Regions from separate parts of the Clostridium sp. ETTB3 genome, predicted to be linked through region 1. Evidence: a T-box and tRNA genes for the amino acid it is inferred to sense, from the RefSeq annotation. Region 1 holds a T-box; the other regions hold tRNA genes.
What was found. A T-box is a leader RNA that pairs with one kind of tRNA and senses whether it is charged. The one in region 1 lies ahead of alaS (alanine--tRNA ligase), so its partner is inferred to be a tRNA-Ala.
Positions count from the first base shown of each region.

Region 2: it encodes a tRNA-Ala, which carries the amino acid that the T-box ahead of alaS (alanine--tRNA ligase) is inferred to sense. The anticodon was not compared.
Region 3: it encodes a tRNA-Ala, which carries the amino acid that the T-box ahead of alaS (alanine--tRNA ligase) is inferred to sense. The anticodon was not compared.

Region 1 is NZ_CP199832.1:1,747,061-1,760,635, forward strand. It holds gene ACUN06_RS08620 (ribonuclease J) at 1-818, opposite strand, end outside; gene ACUN06_RS08625 (Fur family transcriptional regulator) at 869-1,339, opposite strand; gene ACUN06_RS08630 (DUF1292 domain-containing protein) at 1,362-1,637, opposite strand; gene ruvX (Holliday junction resolvase RuvX) at 1,882-2,304, opposite strand; gene ACUN06_RS08640 (RNA-guided endonuclease InsQ/TnpB family protein) at 2,469-3,647, opposite strand; partial or broken gene ACUN06_RS08645 (IS607 family transposase) at 3,649-4,241, opposite strand; gene ACUN06_RS08650 (IreB family regulatory phosphoprotein) at 4,427-4,684, opposite strand; gene alaS (alanine--tRNA ligase) at 4,817-7,465, opposite strand; T-box leader at 7,642-7,821, opposite strand; gene ACUN06_RS08660 (AI-2E family transporter) at 7,925-8,953, opposite strand; gene ACUN06_RS08665 (PRC-barrel domain-containing protein) at 8,937-9,437, opposite strand; gene ACUN06_RS08670 (helix-turn-helix domain-containing protein) at 9,639-10,469, opposite strand; gene ytvI (sporulation integral membrane protein YtvI) at 10,782-11,918, opposite strand; gene ACUN06_RS08680 (ATP-binding protein) at 12,305-13,575, opposite strand, start outside.
Region 2 is NZ_CP199832.1:17,889-23,716, reverse strand. It holds gene ACUN06_RS00105 (DUF1667 domain-containing protein) at 1-96, opposite strand, end outside; gene ACUN06_RS00100 (NAD(P)/FAD-dependent oxidoreductase) at 110-1,522, opposite strand; gene ACUN06_RS00095 (transcription repressor NadR) at 1,540-2,046, opposite strand; gene ACUN06_RS00090 (HDIG domain-containing metalloprotein) at 2,062-2,556, opposite strand; tRNA gene ACUN06_RS00085 (tRNA-Ala) at 2,712-2,787, opposite strand; tRNA gene ACUN06_RS00080 (tRNA-Ile) at 2,793-2,869, opposite strand; rRNA gene rrf (5S ribosomal RNA) at 2,877-2,993, opposite strand; rRNA gene ACUN06_RS00070 (23S ribosomal RNA) at 3,108-5,828, opposite strand, start outside.
Region 3 is NZ_CP199832.1:2,667,502-2,681,076, reverse strand. It holds rRNA gene ACUN06_RS12800 (23S ribosomal RNA) at 1-2,418, shown strand, start outside; rRNA gene rrf (5S ribosomal RNA) at 2,544-2,660, shown strand; tRNA gene ACUN06_RS12790 (tRNA-Ile) at 2,670-2,746, shown strand; tRNA gene ACUN06_RS12785 (tRNA-Ala) at 2,752-2,827, shown strand; gene ACUN06_RS12780 (hypothetical protein) at 3,014-3,166, shown strand; gene ACUN06_RS12775 (hypothetical protein) at 3,264-3,707, shown strand; gene ACUN06_RS12770 (VanZ family protein) at 3,736-4,212, shown strand; gene fusA (elongation factor G) at 4,552-6,639, shown strand; gene ACUN06_RS12760 (hypothetical protein) at 6,845-7,081, shown strand; gene ACUN06_RS12755 (CinA family protein) at 7,188-7,682, shown strand; gene ACUN06_RS12750 (CPBP family intramembrane glutamic endopeptidase) at 7,865-8,821, shown strand; gene ACUN06_RS12745 (hypothetical protein) at 8,908-9,345, opposite strand; tRNA gene ACUN06_RS12740 (tRNA-Phe) at 9,478-9,553, shown strand; gene ACUN06_RS12735 (hypothetical protein) at 9,751-9,948, shown strand; gene ACUN06_RS12730 (uracil-DNA glycosylase) at 10,010-10,687, opposite strand; rRNA gene ACUN06_RS12725 (16S ribosomal RNA) at 11,190-12,705, shown strand; rRNA gene ACUN06_RS12720 (23S ribosomal RNA) at 13,232-13,575, shown strand, end outside.

The DNA of each region.
Region 1 (13,575 bases):
TCAATATAGCCTAATTCAATTGCTACATTAATGATATTTTCCATACTTCTTCCTGAAACAGCAACTTTTCTTCCATATACAGTTGCAGCATCTATTATTTGTTGAATTCTATGAATATTAGATGCAAATGTTGCAATAATTATTCTTCCTTTAGTTTTTCCAAATATTCTTGTTAAACTTTCTCCAACAATTCTTTCTGATTTTGTATATCCTTGTTTTTCAACATTTGTTGAATCTGCCATCATTACTAATACACCTTTTTTACCAAGTTCAGCAAATCTTGCAAAATCCATTAATTCTCCATCTATAGGAGTATAATCTATTTTAAAATCACCAGTATGAAGAACAACACCTAAAGGCGTATGAACAGCAATTGCAACAGAATCTGCTATAGAGTGATTTGTCTTTATAAATTCAACTGAAACTGAATTTAATCTAATTACATCTCTTGGTTTTACTCTAATAAGCTCTGTACTGCTTAATAATCCATGCTCCTTTAATTTAGTTTCAACAATTCCTAATGTTAATTTCGTCCCATATACAGGAACATTTAATTGTTTTAATACATATGGCAATGCACCTATATGATCTTCATGACCATGAGTCAGAAAAATCCCAGATACTTTTTCTTTATTTTTTATAAGATAAGTTATATCAGGTATAACTAAATCAATTCCGAACATATCTTCATCAGGAAATTTTAATCCACAGTCAATTACAACAATATCATTTTTATATTCAATAGCAGTTAAATTTTTCCCAATTTCATTAACTCCGCCTAATGGTATAATCTTAACTTTAGCTTTTTCATTCTTCATATGTCCCCTCCTCTATTTCTCTTTTATGTATTTAAGGTAATACTAAAATATTACTCTTCACTTTCACATTTATGTTTTTTACAGCATTTAGCGCAAATACCAAAAAACTTAACACTATGGTCTAAAATCCTAAATCCATATGTAGTTTCAATTCTCTCTTCTAATTCCTCTAAAAGATCATCTTGCACTTCATAAACAGCCTTACATTCATTACAAACTAAATGGTGATGTCTATGATGTTCTTCACTATGGGCTAATTCATATCTACTACACCCATCATTTAAATCTAATTTAAAAATCACACCAACTTCTTCTAATAATAAGACTGTTCTATATACTGTAGCTAACCCAATATCAGGACATACTTTCTTTACCTCATCATATATTTCTTCTGCAGTTAAGTGCTCTCCTTCTTTTTCGATGATTACATCTACAATAGCTCTTCTTTGAGGCGTTAATTTATAACCCTTTTTCTTCAGGTTTTCTTTTAATAATTCAATATCTACATTAGCTTTATTCATCTTTAACACCTCACTTTTAATTTTACTCTTCTTCCATAAAAATTGTATTATATGCTTCTTCTACAGCAGCTAATTCAACTTCATTATCTATTAATTCAAACATATCATTGTCTTCTTCATCTTTTATTATTTTTAAAGCAAATGGATTTTCATCTTCATATCCAACTTCTTGAACTATAACATATTCACTTTTTTCATCAGTTTCTGGATTAACCATATCAAAGAATGCTATTACATTAAAATTTATTTCATTTCCATCTTCATCGAATAATTGTATTGTTTTTAAATCTTTTTCCATAATTATTACTCCTTTTTTCATAATTGTTTATTATATTATTACATAAAATTATTAAACTGCAAATAATTTATTTTAGCTAACAATCAAAAAGCTAAAAATAAAATCTAAACTAATAATTAAATTTAATTATTTATGCATCTTAAAATAAGTAATTTATATTAATTTTGAAATCTTTATAAATAATGACTATATTTTCACATGTTAAATTATAAAAATTTCAACTTTATAATTTTCAAACCTTTAATTATTTAGATGTTAATCTTAATCTATCTAAATATCCTTGTAATATATATGTAGCTGCTATTTTATCAACTATCTTCTTTCTCTTATTTCTAGAAAGATCTGCTTCAAGCATAGCTCTATGTGCAGCAACAGTTGTTAATCTTTCATCCCACATTTCTATAGGTAATTCTGTTTTTTCTTTAAGTAATTCTGCAAATTCTAAAGCTTTTTCTCCAGCTTCTCCAATAGTTCCATTCATATTTTTAGGCAATCCAATTACTATAGTTTCAACATTATACTCCTTGCATATCTTATGAACTTCTTCTAAATCTTGTTCCTTTTTTGTTCTTCTAATAGTTGTTATTCCTTGAGCCGTCCATCCTAAAGGATCACTTAATGCAACTCCAATAGTCTTTGAACCCATATCAAGTCCTAATATTCTCATAGAAACTGCTACTCGAAATATGGACAAACGTATCCATATTGAGATTTTTCCTTTTTCAACGTGACCTATTTTGTCTTGATAAACATAGACTACTTTAGTTTGATATATCACTCCAAAGGCGTAAATTCCCGACTTAGCCATCGGTACATATCTATAAAATTTGTTTATGCTATTTTATAGATTTTTGCATCTCTTAAATTAAGACTTGCATTATAATCTCTATCTTCAACATACCCACAATCACAATTAAAAATTCTATCTTTAAGCTTTAAATCTTTTTTTATAGAACCACATTTATGACATAGTTTACTTGAAGGATAAAATCTATCAACAATTCTTAATTCTATACCCAAAGCATTGCATTTATTTGCTAATTTATTTCTAAATTCATTAAATTTCTGTTGTGCTACTGCTTTAGATAAATGCTTATTCCTCATCATTCCCTTAACATTTAAATCTTCTATCGTAATATAAGATGGTTTGTTTCTCACCACATTACTTACAACTTTATTTATATAATCAGTTCTTATGTTGTTAAGTCTTTGATAAAGTATTTGTACTTTAGCTATTTGTTTTTGGATATTTTGTCGAGTAGCTTCTCCCTTCTCTTTTTTATTTCTTATTTTTAAACTTTCATATTTCCTTGAAAGTCTTTTTTGCTCTCTTAATAATTTCTTTTCTAACTTCTTAACTCTTTGAGTTTTATTTATGTTTTTATAAATGATTTTATCGCTGCAAATAGCAAAATCTTTTATGCCTAAATCAATTCCTATACCTTGATTTGTATTTTTCTGTGGGATATTTTCTACATCTATTATTACAGACACATAATATCTATTTGCTTTCTTTGATACAGTTCCGCTAATAATTTTTGAGCCTATTGGAATGTAGCCATACTCCTTTAACCTTACGTTTTTTAATGTAGGTATCATTATTTTATGTCTATCCACCTTCCAATCGCCTTTATTATTCTTAGGAAAGTATAATTTAACATCACATTTATTTTTCTTTTTAAACTTAGGAAACTTAGCTTGACCTTTAAAAAACCTTTTATAAGCGATTTCGGCATTTTGTATAGCTTTTTTTCTAGCTTTAGAACCACAATTATTTATCCAAGAGTATTCATCTAAAACTTTGACTTCATTGTTGATATATTTGTCAAAATCATTAGCACTTTTAAATGTTTGTTTTTTATCAATCAATCCATCTTTATACTGCTTATATAGATTATTATTAACTGAAAGATATTCATTATAAAGCCATCTACAAACTCCAATACTTTGTTCAATCTTTTGTATTTGTTTTGTTGTTGGTTTTATCTCTACTTTGTAGGCTTTTAGCAATTTATTCATCCCTTTCTATCTTTTTCTTATATTTTCTTAATTCGAAGATTCTACAACTAAAAACATGTAATATTGAAATTATATCTTGAACCAATTCTTCTTTCGGTGAAAGCAATTCGTTATTTACAACTATTATTTTCACATTATATTTACTCAAAAATCGTTCAAACCAATCATATCCAAAGCGAATAAATCTATCTTTATGAGTTACTATAATAGAATCAACTTTATTTTCCATGCATTCCTCAATAAGTTTATTCCATTTTCTACGATTGTAATTCAATCCACTACCTATATCTTCAATTATTTCATCTACTATTATTCCTTTGGAAGATGTAAAGTTTAAAAGAAATTCTATCTGATTTTTCAAATCATCTTTTTGCCCATAGTAGAAACTCTAATATAAATAACTGTCTTTCTATCATTATCAGAACCATTGATGCCTTTAAACTCTAAATACTGTTCGTAAGTATACTATCTTCTGTCTGTTGGTGTTCTTTTTGCCTTTAATATGTTTTCTCTATCCCAACGTTGAAAGGTTTTTACACTCACTCCAAGTAATTCAGCAAAATCTTTTGGTTTGTAATTTGTTATGTGTTTACTGTTCATTAATATCACTCCTTGGGCACATATTAACACTTTTAAACACATTCATCAGTATTTTAATTGACTATATATTCCTCCTTTGTTTTTTTATTTTAAAAATCTTTTTTAAATATTTATGCACTTAATTTTGTAAAAAAATAATAAAATAAAGGCACCCGATAAACGGGCACCTTTTATTTAATATCTAGATAAGATTTTATTACCTCTTCAAGTATTTCATCTCTTTCAAGTTTTCTAAGTAAAGCTCTTGCTCCGTTATAACTAGTAATGTAAGAAGGGTCCCCTGAAATCAGATATCCTACCAATTGGTTTATTGGGTTATATCCCTTTTCTTTCAATGCTGTATACACATCATTTAAAATTGATTTAGTCAAATCCTCTTTGTTAATGTTTAAGTCAAATTGCATTGTTTTATCAAGATTATTTTCCATATTGTAGCTGCTTACTTGCAGCTTCACCTCCTTACGAAAGTATTTTTAATTTTAATCATTTGAAAATCGAATAATTAATTTATTAATTATATTATACCCTAATTTTACATAATTGTATACTATACAAATTAATTATTTTACTAATTTTTCTATTGTTTGGAAAGCAGTTTCAATTGCTGTTTCGATATTTTCTGGTTTCTTACCACCTGCTTGAGCCATATCTGGTCTTCCACCACCGCCTCCTCCTACAACTGTTGCAACTTCTTTAATTATCTTTCCACAATGTATTCCCTTATCTAATACATCTTTAGTTGCCATAGTTATTAAGTTAACTTTATCACCTAAATTACTTACTAAAACAACTACACCTGAACCCATCTTACTTCTAATTTTATCAGCTAAATCTCTTAATGCATTTCCATCAACACCTTCTAAAGCATAAGCTATAGTTTTAACACCATTAATGTCTTTTGCACTATTTAATATATCATCTAAAGCCCCACTAGTAAGCTTTGATTTAAGTTCTGCAATTTCCTTATCCTTTTCCTTAAGTTCTGCACCTTGAGATGATATTTTCTTTAAAACATCCTTTTCAGTACACTTAAGTGCTGAACAAGCTTCTTTTAATAATCTTTGTTTTTCTTCCATGTATTTTATAGCAGCTCTTCCTGTTAAAGCTTCTATTCTTCTAATTCCTGCAGCAACACCAGTTTCAGAAACTATTTTAAATAATCCAATTTCTCCAACATTAGATACGTGAGTACCACCACAAAGTTCTTTAGAGAACTCTCCAGCTACAACTACTCTTACCTTATCACCATACTTTTCATCAAAAAGTGCAGTTGCTCCAGATTCCTTAGCTTCTTCAATAGTCATAAGCTTAGTTTCAACAGTATCAACTTCCATTATTTTATCATTAACTAAATCTTCAACTTTTTGAATTTCTTCTGATGTCATAGCTTGGAAATGAGTAAAGTCAAATCTTAATCTTTCATTATCAACAAATGAACCAGCTTGATGAACATGAGAGCCAACAACTTCTTTTAATGCAGCTTGTAACATATGAGTTGCTGTGTGATTTTTACAAATGTTTGCTCTTATAGCTTTATCTACAGTTAAAGTAACTTCTTCATTTAATTTAATACTTCCTTCTTTAACTTCAACATAATGAACTGTTTTACCACCAACATTTTTCTTAGTGTTGTAAACATAAGCAGAACCATTTGCTCCAGTTATCATACCAGTATCACCAATTTGACCACCCATTTCAGCATAGAAAGGAGTCTTGTCAGTTAAAATATAACCCTTAGTTCCAGTAGTTAATTCATCAACAAAATCTTCATCAGTTGCAATAACTACAACTTTTCCATTTGCTGTAGTAGATGTATATCCAACAAATTCTGTTTCAACATCAGCCTTAACTTTGTTTATTGGATTTTCATCAGCTCCCATGTAAGAAGTTTCTCCTCTTGCACTTCTAGCTCTTTCTCTTTGAGCTTCCATTTCCTTTTTAAACTCTTCATGATCAACAGTCATATTCTTTTCTTCAAGAATTTCTTCTGTTAATTCTAATGGGAATCCATAAGTATCATATAATTTAAATGCTTTTTCTCCAGAAAGTACTGTAGATTTAGCTTCTTCTAATTCTTTAATATAACCATTTAAGATATTCATTCCACTATCAATAGTTTCATTAAATCTTTCTTCTTCTAAAGTTATTATCTTAGTTATATAATCCTTGTTTTCAACTAATACTGGATAATTTCCACCATAGTTTTCAACAACTGCATCTACAACTTCCTTTAAGAATAATCCCTTAATTCCAAGTAATCTTCCATGTCTTGCAGCTCTTCTTAAAAGTCTTCTTAAAACATATCCTCTTCCTTCATTACTTGGTTGAACTCCATCAGATATAAGCATAGTTACTGCCTTAACGTGGTCTGTTACTATTCTTAATGAAACATCACTATTTGCATCTTTTCCATATTCTACACCTGATAAAGCAGATACCTTATTTAAGATATTCTTTACTGTATCAATTTCAAATATGTTATCAACACCTTGCATTATAGTTGCAATTCTTTCAAGTCCCATACCTGTATCAATATTTTTATTCTTTAATGGAGCATAGCTACCATCTTCTTGCTTATCAAATTGAATAAATACTAAATTCCAAAACTCAACTATTCTATCAGCATCAGATGCAGCAACAAAATCTTCTACATTTGTTACAGGTGCTACATTTTCACCTCTATCATAGTGAATTTCTGTACATGGACCACATGGACCAACTGTTCCAACTTCCCAGAAGTTATCATCCTTACCTAATCTAAATATTCTGCTTGGATCTATATCTGTTTTAGTAGTCCAAATTTCATAAGCTTCATCATCTTCTAAGTATATAGTTACATATAACTTATCTTTAGGTAACTTTAAAACTTCTGTTACATATTCCCATGACCATGGAATAATTTCATTTTTAAAATAATCTCCAAATGAGAAATTTCCTAACATTTCAAAGAAAGTACCATGTCTTGAAGTCTTTCCTACATTTTCTATATCACCAGTTCTTATACACTTTTGACAAGTAGTAACTCTACTCTTTGGTGGTTTTTGTATTCCTGTAAAATATGGCTTAAGTGGTGCCATACCTGCATTTATTAATAATAAACTCTTATCATTTTTAGGTACTAATGGAAAACTTTCCATTCTTAAATGTTCCTTAGATTCAAAAAAGCTTATAAAACTTTCTCTTAATTCATTTGCTCCCATGAATTTCATTTTTTTCAACCTCCAACTTTTTATAACTTAATTGGGATGTCGCATTAAGAATAAATACTACAATATTGTATTAATTTTTATTTTTTAAAACAATATATTGTGTATAAAAATTTTAGTGCAACAGCCCCTTTTTCTTTGGAAATTCAACTAACAAAAAAAGTCTTCATCCCTAAAGACCAAGGGACGAAAACTTATAATTTCCGCGGTACCACCCTAATTATGTATAAAACTTATACATCACTTAAAGTAAAAATAAGCTCCAAGATAGCTTCAATATGTCAAATAAGAAGTTTTCACCAGCCACTTCCTCTCTTAATATTTAAATCATATTTACTCATTCTCTTCATTGCTTTTTGCTATTTATTTATGACAAAATTATATTTCATTTACTCATTTCTGTCAATAAACAGTTCATTTTGAATAAATTTAATATATTTATTACTTATTTTAACCAATATTTCAAAATAAATAATAATCTATATCATCATAAATAACTTTTATTATTACTGCAATTGGAATAATTAATACCATTCCAATTACCCCACCTATTTTATCACCTAATACTAATAAAATAATAATAACAATAGGATGCATATTAGTGCTATCCCCTGTAATTTTAGGAGCTAAAAAATTACCTTCAAATTGTTGAATTAAAAAAACACCAATTGCTGAAATTACTCCCTTACTAACTGAACTAGTAAGAGCCATAAATATAATAGGTATACCTCCTATTATGGGTCCAAAATAAGGAATTATATTGGCAACTCCATTTATTATTGCTAAAACCAAAGGAAATTTTACCCTAAGTATTAAAAGTAAAATAAAGGATAAAACTCCTATTATTAATGATAATAATAATTGGCTAAATATATATCTACTTAATATTTTATCTATATTTTTATTTATATTTTTAACTATTATCCTCTTATCTGTTGGTAAAAGTAATAAAAGTTTATTATAAATAAGCTTTGAGTCAGCTAAGAAATAATAAGTTGTAATTGGCACTATTGCAAGACTAACCAGATTTTCAGCCATACTAAGTAAATTATCAATTAAATTAACAGATAAACTACTTAAAAACCTATTAATCTTTTCTCCAGTTTGTATATAAAGAGTTTCAAACCATGGCAATTTATCTAATTTAAGACTTATTGCCAAATTTAATATGTATTCTTCAATATTATCTAGCATGATTCCAAAATTTCCACTTTCATTTAATATGGTTGGAATTATGCTATATAAAAGCCCTATAAATATAATTAAAAACATTACTATAATTAATAATGAACTTTTTTTAGAAGATAAATTAAATTTTTTGCTTAAATAATTTCTTAAAGGCTTTAATGTGTATGCAATTATTATTGAAATTATCAATAAGTTTACAACTGATCTTATTGGAGCTACAAAACAATATATCATTATTAAACTAATTAATACTATTATAAAAATCAATAATTTTATAATTAAATTTTTATACTTTTTGAACATCACTATCGCCCCCTAAATTATGAGGTAAAGTTTTTAGCTTAACCCTTGAGTTTCCATTATATAAGATATATTCATCACAAAGAGTACAATGCTTTAATGTTATTACTTCTTTACCTTTAAGCATTTTGTCAAATATTCCAGAACTCATAATAATACCTTTTATCTCAAAATTTTGCTTATCTATTATTAAGTCTTCAAGAACACCTATAAGTTTTTTCTCTTTATTAATTATATCCACATATCTAATTTCCTTAAACTTTAATCCCTCAAAATTTGAAGTACCTTTAATTTTCATATCTTCATCAATAGAAATAATTGAATCTACTGAAACATACATTTGTTTTTTAAATATTGATGTAGGGGAAATTGTAAATCCCCTCACAACCCCCTTATAAAAATCTATTGAAATATCTTCTACAACTCCAATATACTTATTTTTTAAATCATATATTTTCATTAAATAAAAGTCTCTCCACTTAAACATGATTTCACCTCTAAAAATATAGTAAATTTAGTATTTACATATTCCATGGAAATTATTAGTCAATTCAAGTAGCAAGCTTGGAATAGTTTCAAGTGACAAACTAGAGCACAAATTGAGCTAATGCTGAATTTTCCCCCTTCACTACTAACTCACTTGCCAATTGCCACTCTCCACTTGCCACTTGTCACTTACCACTTGCCACTAACTACCCATTCCTATTCTATAATCTTGTGGAGATATTCCTACATGTTTTCTAAATACATTACTAAAATAATGTTGAGTATTATATCCCACCATTTTAGAAATATCATTTAGCTTTAATTCATTATCCCTCATTAAAATTATTGCATTTTTTATTCTCACATTAGTTAAATAATCTGCAAAATTCATTTTCAAATCTCTTTTAAAAACTCTAATTAAATATGCTTGACTAACTTTCATTACATTAGCCACTTCAGCAATACTTAAGTTTTCATTAAAATAATTCCTATTAATATATTTTTGAACTTCAATTAACATATCAGATTTTTTACTTTTATCAATTATCCTATTGCATAAAGAGTTATATACTATATTTATTTGAACAGGATCCTCTCTTAAAAATGATGCACAAATAACAACATTAACCTTTAATTTTTCATTAATGTTATCTTCTAAATTATTTACTGCATGATGCCATCTTTTTATTGGATTAACATCACATAAAATCACAACTTGTCCCTTAAAATCAACAATAACATTTAAGTACTTAAAATCACTCATTATTTCCTTTGCAATATTACTAATTGCAAAACTTAAATTTTCAGCCTCCCAATCTATTTCATAACTATTTTCACCCTTTACAAGAGGCTTAACAACAACAAGTGCCATTGTCTTACTATAAACTACATCAAATTTTTTCATTTCATCTGCTAAATTATAGCTTTTTACTTTTCCCAATATCCATTTTCTTAAGAACTTTTCCTTTTCAACATTCCATTGAAAATTATTGACTTTTTTATTATCATCCTCAGCAACTAAAATTTTAACCAAAGCAATTTCCTCCCTGTTATACCATTTTCAACAATACATTCTTAGCTTTATAGCATAGTCATATTATTAAATTAACCTAAAGTTCAAAGTATAAAATTCTAAATAAACGCTTTAATTAATATTTCAATTATCAAAATTAAATTTATTATTGTTAATTTAAAAATACAAAATATATTTAAACTACATTTACTATACCTTAGCCTATATACTATATATAATAAGCTAGCTTAAAGAATATACTACATAAGTATATTTATTTAATTATTCTTACAAGTATTTAACTTTATTTTAATAATTTTACTTTTACATAACTTATTTTAATTTATTACTTTCTTTTTTTATTTTACTATTACAATTTAAATCTTTTTCTTCATAAATAATATATTTTTTATAAAAATTAAAAGCAATAAACAATGCAATTAAATATATCATCCCTTTAAATCCACCAGCATTTAATCCAACAAATATTGCAATTAATACACTTAATTGTGATAATTCCAATGATGCTGATAATAACTTAGGTTCTAATATATTTCTTGTTATCATTATTACAGAAAATAAAATAATTAAAAACACAACTATTACAAACTTTCCACTAAAAAAATAAATAACTACTAAAGGTAAAAATACTAAAATCATACCCACAATAGGCAATAAATCTAAAATCATACATGTAAAGCTCAACAATAATGAATATGGTATTTTTAAAATATTAAAACCTATGAAAGTTATTACAAATGTACAAAAAACTAAAAATGAATATGTTCCAATATATTTAAATACAATATCTTTAATTTCTAATATTATTTTTATATATTTTTCATACTGATCATTTTCATTAAACTTATTTTCTTCATTTGGTGAATATTTTCTTTTTATAAACTTTTTTAAAAATACAAAACTTGATAATATGGCAAATATTATTACTGATATTATATATGGAAGAGCAGAAACTACATTTATTATTCCATTAACTATCCCCTTACTAAAATCTAATGCATAATTTGACATATCAGAAATAAACTTTGTTATGTTTGTTTTTAATGTATCTAAAATTGATTCATCTATGTTTTCAAATCCTGATAAAGATTTTTGTAACATATCACTTATTTCTGAACCATTATTATAAATATAATCATATCCTTCTGTTGCTAAATCTTTAATTTCAGAAGAAAAATAAACCACACCAACAACTAATACCGAAACTGTAATAACATAAAAAATTAATGTTGAAATAATTGCTGCTATTTCCCCCCTTATATTAAACCTTTTTATAATAAATTCTGTTGGCTTTTGCAAAATTGAAGCTGCAATTAACCCAATAATAAATGGTATAGTATATTTTATTGTTCCTGCTATAATAATAAAAGCAATTGTAAATAAGCAAAAGAAAATTAATATATTTGCAAAAGGTTTTACTTTTTTTACTATTTCATTAATATATTCCATTTTATTTCACCACCAACCTTTATATAAATATTTATCTATTAAAAAAATAAAAGGAACTAGTTTTAAATAACTCCCCTTATATATATTATTAAATTATTTATTAAATTCGAACTCTACTTTATTATTGTAAAAAGTCTATACTTCTTTTCTAATATATTAGATAATTGGGATAATCTCCTTTTCCCACCTTATTATAAGGCTTGATTTTACAATTAATTGAATACTCATTTTTCTTTTTTACGCAAGCCCCTATTTTGTTATTCTTTTATATTACATAAAACTTTACTTATATATTAATATTTTAACTGTGCATATAATTTTTAGCAATATTTCCCAAATAAAAAAAGTACCTCTTATCTTTCATTTTTGATAAGAGATACTTTCTTTTAATTATATATATCTGAAAATTCTATATTAAATTTTTCTACTTTTGAAACTATGCTTTTTTCTCTAACATTATTATTTTTAAAATTTTTCATTTTTCTTATTGGCAATTCAATACAAAATTGAGTTCCTTCTTCAAATTCAGTATTTACATACACTTCACCATTGTGAAGTTTAACTAATGATTTAACTAATGTAAGACCAATTCCAGTACCTTCTGCTCTTCTTGTTAAAAGACTTTCAGATTGAGTGAATCTTTCAAAAATTCTAAGCCTATCTTCAAAATTTATCTTTTCTCCATCATTGGAAATCTTAATAATAACTTTATTACATCTATCATTAACTTCCATATCAACATAAATATTGCCACCATGAGATGTAAATTTCATTGCATTAGAAAGTACATTTAATATTATTCTTTCTATTTGATCTGGATCACATGCAGTTATTATTTCCTCTTCTATTGTATCAAATATAATATTTCTTTTATTATCTTTCATATACTCTGCAAGTGATTGAACTATATTTTCTACAACTTCAACTATATTATAATTTCCCATATTAATAGAATAAAAGTTACCATCTATTTTGCTCATATCAATTAAGTTATTTGCAATCTTTAAAATCCTATATGAATTTTGTTTTATATTACTAAGACATTTATTAAACATATTATAATCAGGATATTCATTATTAACTTCAATATAATTCATTACTAACTGAACTGTAGATAGTATTATATTTAAAGGAGTCTTAAATTCATGAGATAAATTTGCAAAAAATTCTGTTTTTAAACTTTCAATTTCTACAGCATGTTTAAGATTTTTTTTATCTTTAATAAAGGATAATATTATACATATATATTTTATAAACTCTTCATTTATTTTCTTTGGTTTATTTTCATAATAAATATGTATACACCCTAAAAGATTATTATTTATTTTTAATAAATATATGTATTTAACACTATTAAAATTTAACTTTTCTTCAATTTTACACTCATAATTGTAAAAATAATTTTTTTCAATATCCATTGTTATATTATAGCTTTCTTCAAAAAATGCTTCATCTTCCCCAAAATGATTCTTTAATATCATTGCATTTTTATTTTTATCATATAAATATAATCCAACCTCATTACATTTAACTGCTGATTTTAAATCTTTTAAAATTCCATAATAAACTGAAGAAGAATTTAACATCTTAGGATTGTTCATTATTTTATTTGAATTTTCATTAATGCTTATTTGCAAAGACTTATCTTCACTTACAA
Region 2 (5,828 bases), 1.1 Mb from region 1:
TTTTTCTACCTCAGCACTGCTTTTTACAGGAATAACTTTAAATCTATTACTTCCCTTAACTCTTACTACTGATGTAAAAATATCTTTTTTCCCCATAATATTACTCCTATTATATTTCCTTAAATTCCTTTATTCTACCAGAAATTATATTAGAATTTTTTGAGTCATCTACTATATCTGTAATTTTTTTATCTAATTCCCTAGCTAAAATTTGTATTATTCTTTCATTACAATATGCACCATGACAATTTCCAAAACCAGCCCCTGTTCTTCTTTTAACCCCTTTAACAGTTCTAGCTCCTAAAGGCCTTCTAATTGAATCTACTATTTCACCTTCTGATACATTGTTACACATACATATTATTTTCCCATATCTTTTATCTAATTTAATTACTTCATTAATTTCATTTCTATCCATTTCTCTGAATCTATAAAATTCACGTCTTTTATCAATAAAGTTCTTTTTTAATTTACAATTTAAATTACTACTAATAGTATCACATAACATTTTTGCAATTGCTGGTGCCAATGTAACCTTACCATAATGAGTTCCAATTACACTTATATATCCCTTATCTACTTTCTTTTCATCAATTACTATAGAATCCTTATCGTAACTTTCTCTAAATAAGTTATTTATATTGCTCTTATTTAATTTCTTTAATAACTTACTGGCATAATTTAAATTATCATCTAAACTAGTTTTTTCAATACTTTTTATTCCTACTAATGAACCGCCATTTAAACCAGGAGTAGATACAACAAAAGTATCTTTATCAAATGTTTTCGTAACTATTCTTTCTAATTTATTTTCGTAATTATCATCAAGTAAAAGATAGCTCATGTTTTTAAAGGAATTTATAGTATCCTCTATATCTTTTTCCTTAACTATTCCATTTTCATTTATATAAATTTCATCTGCAATAGTATTGATAACTACCTTACAAGAAAACTTATTCTTATTAGTTACAACTTTAAATCCTTTTGTTATATTTTGAATAGTTAATACTTCTTCTTCTAATCTAAAATTAACACCATTATCTGATGCAACTTCAGCATATGCTATGGCTAAATCATAAGGAGCAACTATTGCAACATTTTGTGAATATAACCCCTTTTTTACTGCTGTATTAATATTAGGCTCTATTTCATATATTTCATCTGGTTCAACTAAATAAACTCCATCTATACCTCTTCTAACAGCTCTATCATACATCTCATCTAATTTAATTACACCATTATCATCATTAACTACTCTTAATGAACCAACTCTTTTAAATGGAACATTAAATTTTTCACATAAATCTTCTAATAATATATTTCCTATATATTCTAAGCCAGCCATTACATTGTTAGATGTTTCTGAGCCATCATATACTATAGAAGTATTAACAAATGAAATATCATCTGCAATATCATATTCCTTTTCAATTACAGCTATATTTAAATTATATTTAGATAATTCATAAGCAACTGCACATCCAATAATGCCACCACCTAAAACTAAAACATCATAATCCATAATTAAAATCCCCTAATTTATAAAATAAATCCCTTTTCTTTTAATTCATCTTTTATTAACTGCATATTTTCATTAGAATCTGCAGATATAGTATGTAAATGTATCCCATCAGTTAATAGTGATAATGGTCTAACTTCTATTTCTTCAATAGACTTTTTAAATTTATTCAAATCATTTAAATTTTTTATTCTTAATACTCCACGTATTTCACCATAAATAGGATGCTCTACAATTACATCTTCTATAATACCACCATATTTTACTACAATCTCCATTTCATCAAACATTGCATTGTCACTGTGTTTTACTGCAATTATTGATTTTACCCTGCTACTATCATCATTTATCATGTAACCATCTGGCGTTGCTATTATATTATTTCCCTTTGCTCTCAATATTGCTATATCCTTAACTATTATCTGTCTTGTAACATTAAAATTTTCAGCTAATGTTGTACCCTTAATTGCTTTTTTCTCTTTTATTAACATTCCTATAATGTTATTTCGTCTTTCATCAGCCTTCATAATTAATCCCATCCTTTAATTTCTATCATCACTTTCTCTTATTACCTCTAACAACTTACTTCCAACTACATTTTTATTGTGATGATATCTAACTGTATCTAAAAATTCTTTATCATATATATTAAATTGTTTTAATACATTAGCTCCTTTTTCAGCATGATTATAATATGCATCTACTGATTTAATATTATCAAACCTTTTTAAATTACCTTTACTTAATTTATTTAATATAACTAAAATTGATTTTTCAACAATATTAATTCTATATTCTGCTTTTCCTATATCATGAAGCAATGCAACTTTTGCAACTCTCTTTGCATTTAATCCTTTATCCTTTGATAAAATTACAGCATCCTTACTAACTCTAATACAATGTTGCTTATCTGATTTTTTAAGTTTATTAAATAACCTTTTTTCTCTTTTATCTAAAAGCTTATTCACATAATCATTATCAACCTCTTGAAATAAGGATTTTATGGCCCAAATAAATTGTTTTACTCTATATAACACTATTTCTTACCACCTAATTTTAACATATATTTGCAATACATATTCATATTTATATTTATAATACCACTATTAAATAAAAAATAAAGATTAAATACTATTTTTACAATTTTATTTTTTATTATAACACAAAAAAGCTACGAAATAATTCGTAGCTTTGGTGGAGGTAAAGGGAGTCGAACCCTTGACCCCTTGCGTGCAAGGCAAGTGCTCTCCCAACTGAGCTATACCCCCAAAAATGGTGGACCTTCAGGGACTCGAACCCCGGACCTACCGGTTATGAGCCGGTTGCTCTAACCAACTGAGCTAAAGATCCTTATATTACCTGGCAACGTTCTACTCTCCCACACGGTCACCCATGCAGTACCATTGACGCTGTAGAGCTTAACTGTCCTGTTCGGAATGGGAAGGAGTGTTTCCTCTACGCCATCATCACCAGATACTATAGTTTTCTAAATCTTCGATTTAGTTAAAACTTTGTACTCCTCAACTTTGTTGAGTGAGTTTTTTTAGAGATTGTTATCTCAAAATTGCACATGAATTATCTTATATTATTGGTCAAGCCCTCGACCTATTAGTATCAGTCAGCTACATACGTTACCGCACTTCCACCTCTGACCTATCAACCTTGTGTTCTTCAAGGGGTCTTACTAGCTTATGCTATGGGAAATCTCATCTTGAGGGGGGCTTCACGCTTAGATGCTTTCAGCGTTTATCCCTTCCCGACTTAGCTACCCAGCCATGCTCTTGGCAGAACAACTGGTGCACCATAGGTCAGTCCATCCCGGTCCTCTCGTACTAAGGACAGCTCCTCTCAAATTTCCTACGCCCGCGACGGATAGGGACCGAACTGTCTCACGACGTTCTGAACCCAGCTCGCGTGCCGCTTTAATGGGCGAACAGCCCAACCCTTGGGACCTACTACAGCCCCAGGATGCGACGAGCCGACATCGAGGTGCCAAACCTCCCCGTCGATGTGGACTCTTGGGGGAGATCAGCCTGTTATCCCCGAGGTAGCTTTTATCCGTTGAGCGATGGCCCTCCCACGAGGTACCACCGGATCACTAAGCCCGACTTTCGTCCCTGCTCGACTTGTGGGTCTCGCAGTCAGGCTCCCTTCTGCCTTTGCACTCTACGAACGATTTCCGACCGTTCTGAGGGAACCTTTGGGCGCCTCCGTTACTTTTTAGGAGGCGACCGCCCCAGTCAAACTGCCCACCTAACAATGTCCAGTCACCAGATTCATGGCGTCCTGTTAGAACCCCAGTACTGTCAGGGTGGTATCCCAAGGTTGACTCCACTAAGGCTGACGCCCTAGTTTCCCAGTCTCCCACCTATCCTGTACAGACAATACCGGAATTCAATGCTAAGCTACAGTAAAGCTCTACGGGGTCTTTCCGTCCAATCGCGGGTAGCGAGCATCTTCACTCGCACTACAACTTCGCCGGATTTGCAGTTGAGACAGTGCCCAAGTCATTACGCCATTCGTGCGGGTCAGAACTTACCTGACAAGGAATTTCGCTACCTTAGGACCGTTATAGTTACGGCCGCCGTTTACTGGGGCTTAAGTTCACACCTTCGCTTGCGCTAAGTGTTCCCCTTAACCTTCCAGCACCGGGCAGGCGTCAGCCCCTATACATCAGCTTACGCTTTAGCAGAGACCTGTGTTTTTGCTAAACAGTTGCTTGGGCCTATTCTCTGCGGCCTGCTCTCGCAGGCACCCCTTCTCGCGAACTTACGGGGTCAATTTGCCTAGTTCCTTAACTGCAATTCTTCCGCCGGCCTTAGGATTCTCTCCTCATCTACCTGTGTCGGTTTGCGGTACGGGCACTACTTCTCTCTCTAGATGCTTTTCTTGGAAGCATGGAATCATGTACTTCGGTCTTAATGACCTTCCCCATCACGCCTCAGAATTGTTACAGCGGATTTGCCTACCGTAACTTCCTAAACGCTTAGACTAGCATTTCCAATCGCTAGCACACACTATCCTTCTCCGTCACACCCTCGATAATAACGATGGTAGTGGTATCGGAATATCAACCGATTGTCCATCGCCTACGCCTTTCGGCCTCGGCTTAGGTCCCGACTAACCCTCAGCGGACGAGCCTTCCTGAGGAAACCTTAGATATTCGGCCTGTAGGATTCTCACCTACATCTCGCTACTAATGCCAACATTCTCACTCGTAATCAGTCCACCGCTCCTTCCGGTACGACTTCAGCCCGATTACGACGCTCCCCTACCACTTGCAATTACTTGCAAATCCGTAGCTTCGGTGGTAAGTTTAGCCCCGGTACATTTTCGGCGCAGGATCTCTCGACTAGTGAGCTATTACGCACTCTTTAAATGAGTGGCTGCTTCTAAGCCAACATCCTAGTTGTCTTAGAAATCCCACATCCTTTTCCACTTAACTTACACTTTGGGACCTTAGCTGACGGTCTGGGCTGTTTCCCTTTTGACCACGGATCTTATCATTCGTAGTCTGACTGCCGGACTTAATGTATATGGCATTCGGAGTTTGATAAGGTTCGGTAAGCGATATGCCCCCTAGCCCATTCAGTGCTCTACCTCCACTACACATATCCGACGCTAGCCCTAAAGCTATTTCGGGGAGAACCAGCTATCTCCGAGTTCGATTGGAATTTCTCCGCTATCCACAGCTCATCCCATGCTTTTTCAACAGCAACGTGGTTCGGTCCTCCACGAAGTTTTACCCTCGCTTCAACCTGGCCATGGATAGGTCACCCGGTTTCGGGTCTACGGCATGCAACTAGTCGCCCTATTAAGACTCGGTTTCCCTTCGGCTCCGTACCTTAAGTACTTAACCTTGCTACATACCGTAACTCGTTGGCTCGTTCTACAAAAAGCACGTCATCACCCTCATAAGGGGCTTTGACCGGTTGTAGGCACACGGTTTCAGGTTCTATTTCACTCCCCTCCCGGGGTTCTTTTCACCTTTCCCTCACGGTACTGCTTCACTATCGGTCATCAGGTAGTATTTAGCCTTGGGAGGTGGTCCTCCCTGCTTCCCACAAGGTTTCACGTGTCTCGTGGTACTCTGGATCAGAACTTGATTATCTTGACTTTCACCTACAGGACTATTACCTCCTACGGTCCAACTTTCCAGTTGTGTTCGGTTAATCACGACTTCTCGTTAATGTTCTGTCCGCAACCCCAAAGATAAATCTTTGGTTTGGGCTCTTTCCCTTTCGCTCGCCGCTACTTAGGAAATCGATTTTTCTTTCTCTTCCTCTAGGTACTTAGATGTTTCAGTTCC
Region 3 (13,575 bases), 920 kb from region 1:
GCAGTACCGTGAGGGAAAGGTGAAAAGAACCCCGGGAGGGGAGTGAAATAGAACCTGAAACCGTGTGCCTACAACCGGTCAAAGCCCCTTATGAGGGTGATGACGTGCTTTTTGTAGAACGAGCCAACGAGTTACGGTATGTAGCAAGGTTAAGTACTTAAGGTACGGAGCCGAAGGGAAACCGAGTCTTAATAGGGCGACTAGTTGCATGCCGTAGACCCGAAACCGGGTGACCTATCCATGGCCAGGTTGAAGCGAGGGTAAAACTTCGTGGAGGACCGAACCACGTTGCTGTTGAAAAAGCATGGGATGAGCTGTGGATAGCGGAGAAATTCCAATCGAACTCGGAGATAGCTGGTTCTCCCCGAAATAGCTTTAGGGCTAGCGTCGGATATGTGTAGTGGAGGTAGAGCACTGAATGGGCTAGGGGGCATATCGCTTACCGAACCTTATCAAACTCCGAATGCCATATACATTAAGTCCGGCAGTCAGACTACGAATGATAAGATCCGTGGTCAAAAGGGAAACAGCCCAGACCGTCAGCTAAGGTCCCAAAGTGTAAGTTAAGTGGAAAAGGATGTGGGATTTCTAAGACAACTAGGATGTTGGCTTAGAAGCAGCCACTCATTTAAAGAGTGCGTAATAGCTCACTAGTCGAGAGATCCTGCGCCGAAAATGTACCGGGGCTAAACTTACCACCGAAGCTACGGATTTGCAAGTAATTGCAAGTGGTAGGGGAGCGTCGTAATCGGGCTGAAGTCGTACCGGAAGGAGCGGTGGACTGATTACGAGTGAGAATGTTGGCATTAGTAGCGAGATGTAGGTGAGAATCCTACAGGCCGAATATCTAAGGTTTCCTCAGGAAGGCTCGTCCGCTGAGGGTTAGTCGGGACCTAAGCCGAGGCCGAAAGGCGTAGGCGATGGACAATCGGTTGATATTCCGATACCACTACCATCGTTATTATCGAGGGTGTGACGGAGAAGGATAGTGTGTGCTAGCGATTGGAAATGCTAGTCTAAGCGTTTAGGAAGTTACGGTAGGCAAATCCGCTGTAACAATTCTGAGGCGTGATGGGGAAGGTCATTAAGACCGAAGTACATGATTCCATGCTTCCAAGAAAAGCATCTAGAGAGAGAAGTAGTGCCCGTACCGCAAACCGACACAGGTAGATGAGGAGAGAATCCTAAGGCCGGCGGAAGAATTGCAGTTAAGGAACTAGGCAAATTGACCCCGTAAGTTCGCGAGAAGGGGTGCCTGCGAGAGCAGGCCGCAGAGAATAGGCCCAAGCAACTGTTTAGCAAAAACACAGGTCTCTGCTAAAGCGTAAGCTGATGTATAGGGGCTGACGCCTGCCCGGTGCTGGAAGGTTAAGGGGAACACTTAGCGCAAGCGAAGGTGTGAACTTAAGCCCCAGTAAACGGCGGCCGTAACTATAACGGTCCTAAGGTAGCGAAATTCCTTGTCAGGTAAGTTCTGACCCGCACGAATGGCGTAATGACTTGGGCACTGTCTCAACTGCAAATCCGGCGAAGTTGTAGTGCGAGTGAAGATGCTCGCTACCCGCGATTGGACGGAAAGACCCCGTAGAGCTTTACTGTAGCTTAGCATTGAATTCCGGTATTGTCTGTACAGGATAGGTGGGAGACTGGGAAACTAGGGCGTCAGCCTTAGTGGAGTCAACCTTGGGATACCACCCTGACAGTACTGGGGTTCTAACAGGACGCCATGAATCTGGTGACTGGACATTGTTAGGTGGGCAGTTTGACTGGGGCGGTCGCCTCCTAAAAAGTAACGGAGGCGCCCAAAGGTTCCCTCAGAACGGTCGGAAATCGTTCGTAGAGTGCAAAGGCAGAAGGGAGCCTGACTGCGAGACCTACAAGTCGAGCAGGGACGAAAGTCGGGCTTAGTGATCCGGTGGTACCTCGTGGGAGGGCCATCGCTCAACGGATAAAAGCTACCTCGGGGATAACAGGCTGATCTCCCCCAAGAGTCCACATCGACGGGGAGGTTTGGCACCTCGATGTCGGCTCGTCGCATCCTGGGGCTGTAGTAGGTCCCAAGGGTTGGGCTGTTCGCCCATTAAAGCGGCACGCGAGCTGGGTTCAGAACGTCGTGAGACAGTTCGGTCCCTATCCGTCGCGGGCGTAGGAAATTTGAGAGGAGCTGTCCTTAGTACGAGAGGACCGGGATGGACTGACCTCTGGTGCACCAGTTGTTCTGCCAAGAGCATGGCTGGGTAGCTAAGTCGGGAAGGGATAAACGCTGAAAGCATCTAAGCGTGAAGCCCCCCTCAAGATGAGATTTCCCATAGCATAAGCTAGTAAGACCCCTTGAAGAACACAAGGTTGATAGGTCAGAGGTGGAAGTGCGGTAACGTATGTAGCTGACTGATACTAATAGGTCGAGGGCTTGACCAATAATATAAGATAATTCATGTGCAATTTTCAGAGAATAATTTATAAAAAAGTTATTGACAGTTAATTATAATTACTGTATAATAATTAATATAAATGAGATATTAGAATTCTTTGGAACTCAGATATCTGGTGATGATGGCGTAGAGGAAACACTCCTTCCCATTCCGAACAGGACAGTTAAGCTCTACAGCGTCAATGGTACTGCATGGGTGACCGTGTGGGAGAGTAGAACGTTGCCAGGTTAACACTGAGGATCTTTAGCTCAGTTGGTTAGAGCAACCGGCTCATAACCGGTAGGTCCGGGGTTCGAGTCCCTGAAGGTCCACCATTTTTGGGGGTATAGCTCAGTTGGGAGAGCACTTGCCTTGCACGCAAGGGGTCAAGGGTTCGACTCCCTTTACCTCCACCAAAGCTACGATTTTTAATCGTAGCTTTTTTGTTTTATAAGTTTATATTATTTTGTCGTAAAATAAATTTAAATTTATTATTGTTTTTTTACTATGATTTTAATAAAGTATTATATAATAGTATATATAATACTTTAAGTATAGATTATAATATGTTCTTATATAAAAATAAGAATGGGAGTGGTTATATGGAAGAAAAGGTAAATTTAGAACAAAAAATAATAGACTTAAAATTAAAGAAGAGAGAGTTGGTATTAGCAGGGAAGAATACAAGTGATGTAGATGAAGAAATTAAGAAAATAAAACAGGAATTAGATAAAGAATCGTTGATAGTAAAATAAATTTTAAGGTATTGTTATTTAAGCATATTATAAAAAAAAATATCATAATAATTTTTGAAGGAATTATATTTTTATATAAATATAGGAGGGGTTATTTATGATAAGAACAGTGGTATGCGAAAAAGAAGGTTGTTCAGGAAATACCTTTTTTATAGAAACTCAAGGTAATAATTTAGTACTGACATGTGAACATTGTAAAAGTAAATATGAGTTTGATATAAGCTATTATGATTTTATTATTTTATCTAATTGTTCAAAGTGTAATAATGATACATTTAAGGTATTTAGAGATACTGAAAAAGAAGGAATATATGCAAAATGTACTGAATGTGGAGGAACACCTGAAAAGATATATATAGATTCAGATGGTATTCAAGTATCTTATGAGGCCAAATTATTAAATGATATTAAAGAATTGATGTATCAATTAGATCAAAGAATATGTAATTTAGAAGTTAAATTACAAGATCTTGAAGGAAGCCAAGGAATATTGGAAGAATCTTTAGCTTATATTAATAGATATTTAGTTGAAAAAAATTAAAATTTTAAAATTATGACAAGGAGAGAATATGGGAAACAAAAGAATGATAATAAACTGGATATTATTAATAGCATGGATGTTATTAATATTTTTAATGTCAAATCAGCCAGCGCATATATCTAATCAGCAAAGTAACTCATTTATTAATATGCTTGCTTTTTTTGGTATTGATTTAAATAGTAAATTAGGCTCTTTAGCATCATTTGTAGTTAGAAAAACAGCACATTTTACGGAGTATTTTATATTATATTGGTTAGCTTTTGAGGTATTAAAGAATTATATAGAAATAAAGAAAGCAAGAATATATTCTTTATTTGTGGTACTAGGATATGCAACTACAGATGAAATTCATCAATATTTTATACCTGGACGAGAAATGGCTTTAAGAGATGTAATTATTGATTTTTCTGGGGGATTATTTGCAAGTTTTATAAATTATATAGTCTATAGTTTTAAAAATAAAAAAATAAATAAAAATTTTTCATCAAAGATCATTGCTAAATAAATGCAATGATCTTTTTTACAATTAAGAGATAATTTTAATGATTTATTTTTTGATATTTATATATATTGTAAAATTAAAATTTAATTTTACAATATATATAAATATAAGAATAAAATGATAAGTTAGTTGGTTAAACTATAAATAATTGAAATAATTTAAATTGAATGAAAATAATAATATAAAATAGAATAAATTTAATTATGTACTATTTAATGTAACAAATTCATAAAAATTAATTATAACTTTAAATAATATTAATTAGTAAAATGATAATTAATCAATCTATATAAGGAAAGGTGGGTGAAAGATAGTGCTAAATGGTAGCACTATCACTATATTATGAAAGATTATAATTATAAAAACCTTAGAAATGTAGGATTAATAGGACATGGGGCAACTGGAAAAACATCTTTAACAGAAGCATTATTATTTTATACAAATAATACAGATAGATTGGGAAAAGTTGATGATGGAACTACTGTAATGGATTATGAACAAGAAGAAAAGAAAAGAAAGATATCATTATCAACATCAGTAGCTTCATTTGAAGTAGATGACATTAAAGTTAATATAGTAGATATGCCAGGATATTTTGATTTTCAAGGTGAAGTAGCTGAAGGAATGAGGGCTGTGGATATTGCAACTATAGTAGTATGTGCAGCATCAGGTGTTCAAGTTGGTACAGAAAAAGCGTGGGATTATTGTGAAAATATCAAATTGCCTAGGGCATTTTTTATTAATAAAATGGATAGGGAAAATGCAAACTTTGATAAGGTATTAGAGCAGATGAAAGAGAAATTTGGTATGAGTGTAGTACCTATTCAATATCCAATAGGAAAAGAAAATAATTTTAATGGAATAGTTAATATAATTTCAAAATCAGCATTAATATATAATCCTAATACTTCACGAATGGAAAAGGCAGATATTCCTGAAGATTTAATAGATAAAATAGATGAGTGTAAACAAATGATTATGGAAGCTGTTGCAGAAACTGATGAAGAATTATTAGATAAATATTTAAACAATGGTGAATTAAATGATGAAGATATATACAATGGATTAATTAAAGGATGCGCTAATGGAGATATAGCACCAGTATTATGTGGTAGTGCAACAAAAATGATAGGAATAAAATCAATGATTGATAGTATAATTAAGAGCTTCCCATCACCAGAACATTCAATTCCTCAAAAGGCAGTAAATTTAAATAATAATAAAGAGGTTTTCATAAATATTAACGAAGAACAACCTTTTTCAGCTTTTGTATTTAAAACTATAGCAGATCCTTTTGTAGGGAAAATATCATTATTTAGAGTAATTACAGGAAAAATAAATGGAGAAATGATAGCATTAAATCCTAATAAAGATAAGCAAGAAAAGTTAAATCATTTATTTTTCTTAAAGGGAAAAAATCAAATTTCAACACAAGAAATAGTTTCTGGAGATATTGGTGCAGTATCTAAGTTGCAATATACCGCAACTGGAGATACATTATGTAGTGAAGAATTTAAAGTAATGTATGATAAAATTAATTTACCTAAGGCAGTAATGCCAATGGCAATATTACCAAAATCTAAAGGTGATGAAGAAAAAATATCATTATCATTGTCAAAGTTAATGGAAGAAGATCCTGTATTTAAAATTGAAAGAGATGTGGAAAATGCAGAAACTATAGTTTGGGGATTAGGAGAGACACATTTAGAAGTAATAGCTAGTAGAATTAAAAGTAAATTTGGCGCAGAAGTAATATTACAAGAGCCAAAAGTTCCTTATAGAGAAACTATAAAAGGCACTTCAGATGTACAAGGAAAGCATAAAAAGCAATCAGGTGGACACGGACAATATGGTGATGTAAAGATTAAGTTTGAACCAAGAAGAGATGGAGAATTAGATTTAGAATTTATTGATAAGGTAGTTGGAGGTGTAGTTCCTAGAAACTTTATACCAGCTGTAGAAAAAGGATTAAGAGAATGCATTACAAGTGGTGTTTTAGCTGGTTACCCTGTTGTGGGACTTAAAGCAACATTATATGATGGCTCTTATCATCCTGTAGATTCTTCAGAAATGGCATTTAAAATAGCAGCATCAATAGCCTATAAAAAGGGGTTAGAAGCAGCTAAACCTATATTATTAGAACCTATTATGAATGTTCAAATATTAGTTCCAGATAATTATATGGGAGATGTAATGGGCGATATTAATAAGCGTAGGGGTAGAGTAATTGGAATGGAACCAGAAGGAAAACTTCAAAGAATAAGTGCAGAAATTCCTATGGGTGAAATGTTTACTTATGCAACTGATTTAAGGTCAATGACACAAGCAAGAGGTAGTTATTTTAGTGAATTTTTAAGATATGAAGAAGTACCAGCTACTGAAGTAAGCAAGATATTGGAAGAAAGTAAAAAATTAAAAGCAGAAGCATAGAAAATATTAATGAGTTATATTAATTTAAAATGGGAATATACATTGAAAGTAGCATTTAAAATATTTTTGATATAAAATCCATTTTATTTATATAGCTCATTTTTATATAAAAATTAAAGTTATAGAATAAAATTGCAAAAAAATGCATAAAATAAGGACAATTAAGAAATTGATAAGATTGGAAAAATAATAGGAGGGTATAGCAATGCCAGACTATAAGATGGATATTAGAGGAAAGTTAGGGCTTGGGGAATATAGTGATATCTATGATTATATGGGGATAGTAGATAAAAATGATAATTTTACTATAACGTTAGATCAGTCAAATAGGCAACATGTAAATATTATTACCTCCATGTTAAAAGAAAGCAATTTTTGTATATTAGAAGAAGGAATAAATAATTTAGGGGATTATTATATTAATGCTAATAAATATAAATAAAAATTTCTAAAGAAATTTACTTTAGAGGTTTTTATTAAAAAATATTAATGTAAATTTATAGGCAAATATATTATAATTATATTTATAAAAACTTGAGGTGAATTAAATGAAAAATCAAAATTCTATTGAGAATATTATAGGTGATATTTTGTGCAAAAATAATATAACTATATCAACAGCAGAATCGTGCACTGGTGGAATGGTTGCAGCAAAGTTAATATCTTATCCAGGAATATCAAGTGTTTTTTTAGAAGGAGCAGTTACATATTCTAATGAAGCAAAAATAAAAAGACTTGGAGTAAAAGAAGAAACATTAAGTAAATATGGTGCAGTTAGTGAGCAAACTGCTAAAGAAATGGCAGAAGGAATAGCAAGGGAAAGTTTATCTAATGCATCTATTGCAACCACGGGAATAGCTGGTCCAAGTGGAGCAACTATAGAAAAACCAATAGGATTAGTTTATATAGCTATATATTTAAATGGAAAAACAATAGTGAAAAAATGCAATTTCTCAGGGGATAGAAATGAAGTTAGAACTTTAGCTACTAATTATGCAATTAATATGATGATAAAAGAACTTAAGGATAATAATTATGAATAAAAAAATGTAACGAAAATAATCCCAATAATATTATTTAATACATTAAAGGGATTATTTTTGTATATAAATAAAATGGGGGAGAGGCGATTAACTATGAAGTTTTAAACTTCATTTATATTATTATCACCAATTAAATTTAATATACACTTAAGTTAATAAAATTTTTATATAAGGAGAAATTTATGGGAAAGGTTTCTAAGGCAAATACATATTTTTTGATAATTATGTTATTACAATTATTTTTACCAGTGTCAAAAATATTTGAGATATTTAATATAACTGATATTAAGTTAATGCTTTTTATAAATCACAGCATTATTTTTATTATACCTGCAATAATATATTTAATTATAACTAAACAATCAATAAGAGGAACTTTAAAATTAAACAAGCTATATTTTAAGGATGCCTTATTGATAGGATTACTTGCGTTTATTTGTCAGCCTATTATGACTTTTTTTTCATTAATATCACAATTTTTCTTTGAAAATAAAATAGGAAATTTTATGACTAATATAGTAAATTCACCATATATTATATTATTATTATTAGTAGCTGTTTTACCAGCAATTACAGAAGAAATAACTATACGTGGTGTAGTCTTATCTGGATATGAAGATAAAAATATATATTTATCTTCTATGGTAACTGGATTATTATTTGGAATAATGCATTTAGATGCTCAACAATTTTTATATGCTACAATATTAGGATTTGTATTGGCATTGGTTGTTAGAATAACAAATACTATATTTGCATCTGCATTAATTCATTTTTTAATTAATGGAACTTCAATAACAATTCAAAAAATAATGAGTTTAACATACAACAATAATACTATAATACAGGAATCAACAGAAATAAGTTTAAAGAGTATGCCTATGGCATATAAGCTTATTACAGCAGGAATATATGGAACTATAGCATTAGCTTTTGGGATAGTAGCATTTTTCATAATAAAGAAATTAATGAAGTTAAACATTAAAAGAGGAATAATTATAAAGGAAGAAGTTGGAATAGGATATAGTAAAAGCAATGAAAAAGTATTTAATATTCAATTTATTAGTATAATTATTATTTATTTAATATTTATGATAAGGATACCTCTAATAATTAATTTTATTAGAGCAATATTGTAATAAAATTAAAAAGAAAATTTAATATAATAAAAGTCTATGTAATTATAAAGATTAATTACTTTATATATTATTACATAGACTTTTTGTTATTTAAAATTAGATGGAATATCCTTTGATAATGAATAAACTAAAGAAAAATCATTTTCATTTATCCAACCTCGACAATTATATAATGTGTCAACTGGTAAGCTAACATAAAACCAAGTTCTGTTATCAATAATAGCACTATCTAAAATTTTAACTTCCATTTTTATATCTAATGTTTTTAATTGAGGAGAATCAGTTGTTGGAGCTAAAAATATAGTTGACTTATTATTTGCAATAGCAGTTGTTATTGAAGGTTGTACAAACTTGACATTTAAATGCTTAGTTTTAGCTATAGAATTTCTGTATTCATTTCTAATGTTATTAAATTGTGAAGAGGTTCTTAATATCCTATTTTTGGCTATTGTAAGTTTTTTTTCATAATAAAAATACATAAATATAATAATTAATATTAATAATATAAATATAAAGTATTTCAAAATTACCTCCTAAATAATTTCTATATTATATATTTATATTTAAATATAAATAAAAAATTACATATGAAAATATTCTTAATATAAAAAAGTATTTGACATAATATTAAAAATGTTGTATATTAAAGTTGTTAAGGCTCGATAGCTCAGTCGGTAGAGCAGAGGACTGAAAATCCTCGTGTCCCTGGTTCGATTCCTGGTCGAGCCACCAGGAAAGTAACTTACATTTTGGTAAGTTACTTTTTTTTTATTTTCATAATATAGTTTAATCAATAAAAAAATAACAACAACTCTTTTAAAAGTTAAAATTAATACTTAGAAATAGTAAGCAATAACTCTTTACTTTAAATAACTAATATGGTAAAATAATATAAAGAAAGTTTGTTTATAAAAATAAGGAGATATGCAATGGTGGAAAAAATTATGCTTTCAGATAAGGAATATGAATATTTAACTAAGGGAATAGCCATTGGAGTAGGAATAGGAATTGTTTCTGGAATGGTATTGGAAGACATAGTATTAGGATTTTCTGCAGGTGGAGTTATAGGAATTATAGTATCATTTGTATATTCTTATTATAAGAGATTAAAGAAACATAAGAAATAATGTTTTTAAAATATAATAATAAAAAAGTTAGATCATTTTATAATGAATCTAACTTTTTTTGCTATATGTTTTCTATTTGCCAATCAATAGGAGCTTTATTAACAGAAACAAGAAATTTATTAATTTTAGAAAAAGGCTTACTTCCAAAGAATCCCCTTGATGCAGATAAAGGACTAGGATGGGCAGATGATAAAATTAAGTGTTGTTTATTAGTTATTAGCTTTTTTTTGTTAATAGCATTATTACCCCATAATAAAAAGACAACGGGATCTGTTTTTTCATTGATTAAGGAAATTATTTTATCAGTGAATATTTCCCAACCTTTATTTTTATGTGAATTAGCTTCACCAGCTCTTACAGTAAGAGAAGTATTTAAAAGCAATACACCTTGATCAGCCCATTTTTTTAAATATCCATTATTGGGAGTATAACATCCCAAGTCAGAATTAAGTTCTTTATATATATTTAATAAAGAAGGAGGGATTTTAACTCCTGGACTTACCGAAAAACTTAATCCATGTGCTTGATTTGGTCCATGATAGGGGTCTTGCCCTAATATAACAACTTTTACATCTTTATAAGAAGTATAATGTAGAGCATTAAATATATCATATTTATCAGGATAAATTATTTTAGTAGTATATTCATTTTTTAAGAATTCTCTTAATGATAAATAATAATCTTTTGAAAATTCATCTTTTAAAAGTTCATTCCAATCATTTTTTAGTATTTGTCTCATTTTATTCACCTCAAATAAGTAATTTTTGAAATTAAGTTATAAATTTTAGATAATTATAACACAAACGTTACCTAGTATATCAATAGTAGAAAAAAAGAGAAAAAAGAAGAAAAATGATAAATAATTAAAATTATTTAGATAAAATAATGGAAAAATGAAAATTATAATAAATAAATGATGTTAATATAAAACACGTCGCTGATGCAAATCAAACAAATTAAAGTTGATTAGTAAGTGATGATTATCATTTAATTAATATAAAAAAACTTTTAAAACAAAGTTGACAGATATTAATCAAAATGATAAGATAAGGAAGTCGCTTTTGTGCGACAGAGTAAATGGTCTTTGAAAATTGAACAGAATATAGTTAAAGTAAACCAGCAATTCTTTATGAGATGAGTGAGAATCTAAATTTAAATTTAGTAATTCGAACTTACAAATTCAATAAATTGAATTTGGACCTTTTAAAATCTCAAAGTAATTTGAGCAAATGATTAAACTTTTTAGTGAGAGTTTGATCCTGGCTCAGGACGAACGCTGGCGGCGTGCCTAACACATGCAAGTCGAGCGAGTGAATCTCCTTCGGGAGTGAAGCTAGCGGCGGACGGGTGAGTAACACGTGGGCAACCTGCCTCATAGAGGGGAATAGCCTTTCGAAAGGAAGATTAATACCGCATAAGATTGTAGCTTCGCATGAAGTAGCAATTAAAGGAGCAATCCGCTATGAGATGGGCCCGCGGCGCATTAGCTAGTTGGTGAGGTAACGGCTCACCAAGGCGACGATGCGTAGCCGACCTGAGAGGGTGATCGGCCACATTGGGACTGAGACACGGCCCAGACTCCTACGGGAGGCAGCAGTGGGGAATATTGCACAATGGGGGAAACCCTGATGCAGCAACGCCGCGTGAGTGATGACGGCCTTCGGGTTGTAAAGCTCTGTCTTCAGGGACGATAATGACGGTACCTGAGGAGGAAGCCACGGCTAACTACGTGCCAGCAGCCGCGGTAATACGTAGGTGGCGAGCGTTGTCCGGATTTACTGGGCGTAAAGGGAGCGTAGGCGGACTTTTAAGTGAGATGTGAAATACCCGGGCTCAACTTGGGTGCTGCATTTCAAACTGGAAGTCTAGAGTGCAGGAGAGGAGAATGGAATTCCTAGTGTAGCGGTGAAATGCGTAGAGATTAGGAAGAACACCAGTGGCGAAGGCGATTCTCTGGACTGTAACTGACGCTGAGGCTCGAAAGCGTGGGGAGCAAACAGGATTAGATACCCTGGTAGTCCACGCCGTAAACGATGAATACTAGGTGTAGGGGTTGTCATGACCTCTGTGCCGCCGCTAACGCATTAAGTATTCCGCCTGGGGAGTACGGTCGCAAGATTAAAACTCAAAGGAATTGACGGGGGCCCGCACAAGCAGCGGAGCATGTGGTTTAATTCGAAGCAACGCGAAGAACCTTACCTAGACTTGACATCTCCTGCATTACCCTTAATCGGGAAAGTTCCTTCGGGGACAGGAAGACAGGTGGTGCATGGTTGTCGTCAGCTCGTGTCGTGAGATGTTGGGTTAAGTCCCGCAACGAGCGCAACCCTTATTGTTAGTTGCTACCATTTAGTTGAGCACTCTAGCGAGACTGCCCGGGTTAACCGGGAGGAAGGTGGGGATGACGTCAAATCATCATGCCCCTTATGTCTAGGGCTACACACGTGCTACAATGGCAAGTACAAAGAGACGCAATACCGCGAGGTGGAGCAAAACTCAAAAACTTGTCTCAGTTCGGATTGTAGGCTGAAACTCGCCTACATGAAGCTGGAGTTGCTAGTAATCGCGAATCAGCATGTCGCGGTGAATACGTTCCCGGGCCTTGTACACACCGCCCGTCACACCATGAGAGTTGGCAATACCCAAAGTGCGTGATCTAACTCGCAAGAGAGGAAGCGCCCTAAGGTAGGGTCAGCGATTGGGGTGAAGTCGTAACAAGGTAGCCGTAGGAGAACCTGCGGCTGGATCACCTCCTTTCTATGGAGAAATGAAACAACAAGATGTTTGTTTCGTAAATCTTAAAAGATACTGGTTTAACTAGTCTGTTCAATTTTGAGAAACCATGTTTCTCAAAATTAATTTACTGTTAGAAGTAAGCAGTACGAGGAAACGACGAATGAGCAATGGAGCGTATGATATACGTGAGTAGCATAACGAGGAAGTTGACGTAGTAATGCTAAGTTTATAACTGTAAATTTTGTTCTTTGAAAATTGCACATGAATTATATATAACTTCAAAACATATTGAGAAGTAAGCCAAGAAATATTCTTAAGTGAGAATCCAAATTTTAATTTGGTAATTCGAACTTACAACTCTGAAGTAATTAAGAGTTGTTGCGAAAATATTAAATGCAAAACTTTGAAAATTTTTGACTGATAGGTTACGAAGTTTAATATAGCTTAGTACAAGGAAACAAGAAAGATATGAAATGAACAGTACTTGTGTACGTGAATGAATAGATTTCATAGTTGACGAAGTAATAAGATATAGTAAACGAGTAAAGGTCAAGCTACAAAGGGCGCATGGTGAATGCCTTGGCATCAGGAGCCGATGAAGGACGTGATAAGCTGCGATAAGCTTCGGGTAGGCGCACATAGCCAGTGATCCGGAGATTTCCGAATGTGGGAACACACATGGGAAACCCCATGTATCGTATAGTGAATACATAGTTATACGAAGGTAAACCTAGGGAACTGAAACATCTAAGTACCTAGAGGAAGAGAAAGAAAAATCGATTTCCTAAGTAGCGGCGAGCGAAAGGGAAAGAGCCCAAACCAAAGATTTATCTTTGGGGTTGCGGACAGAACATTAACGAGAAGTCATGATTAACCGAACACAACTGGAAA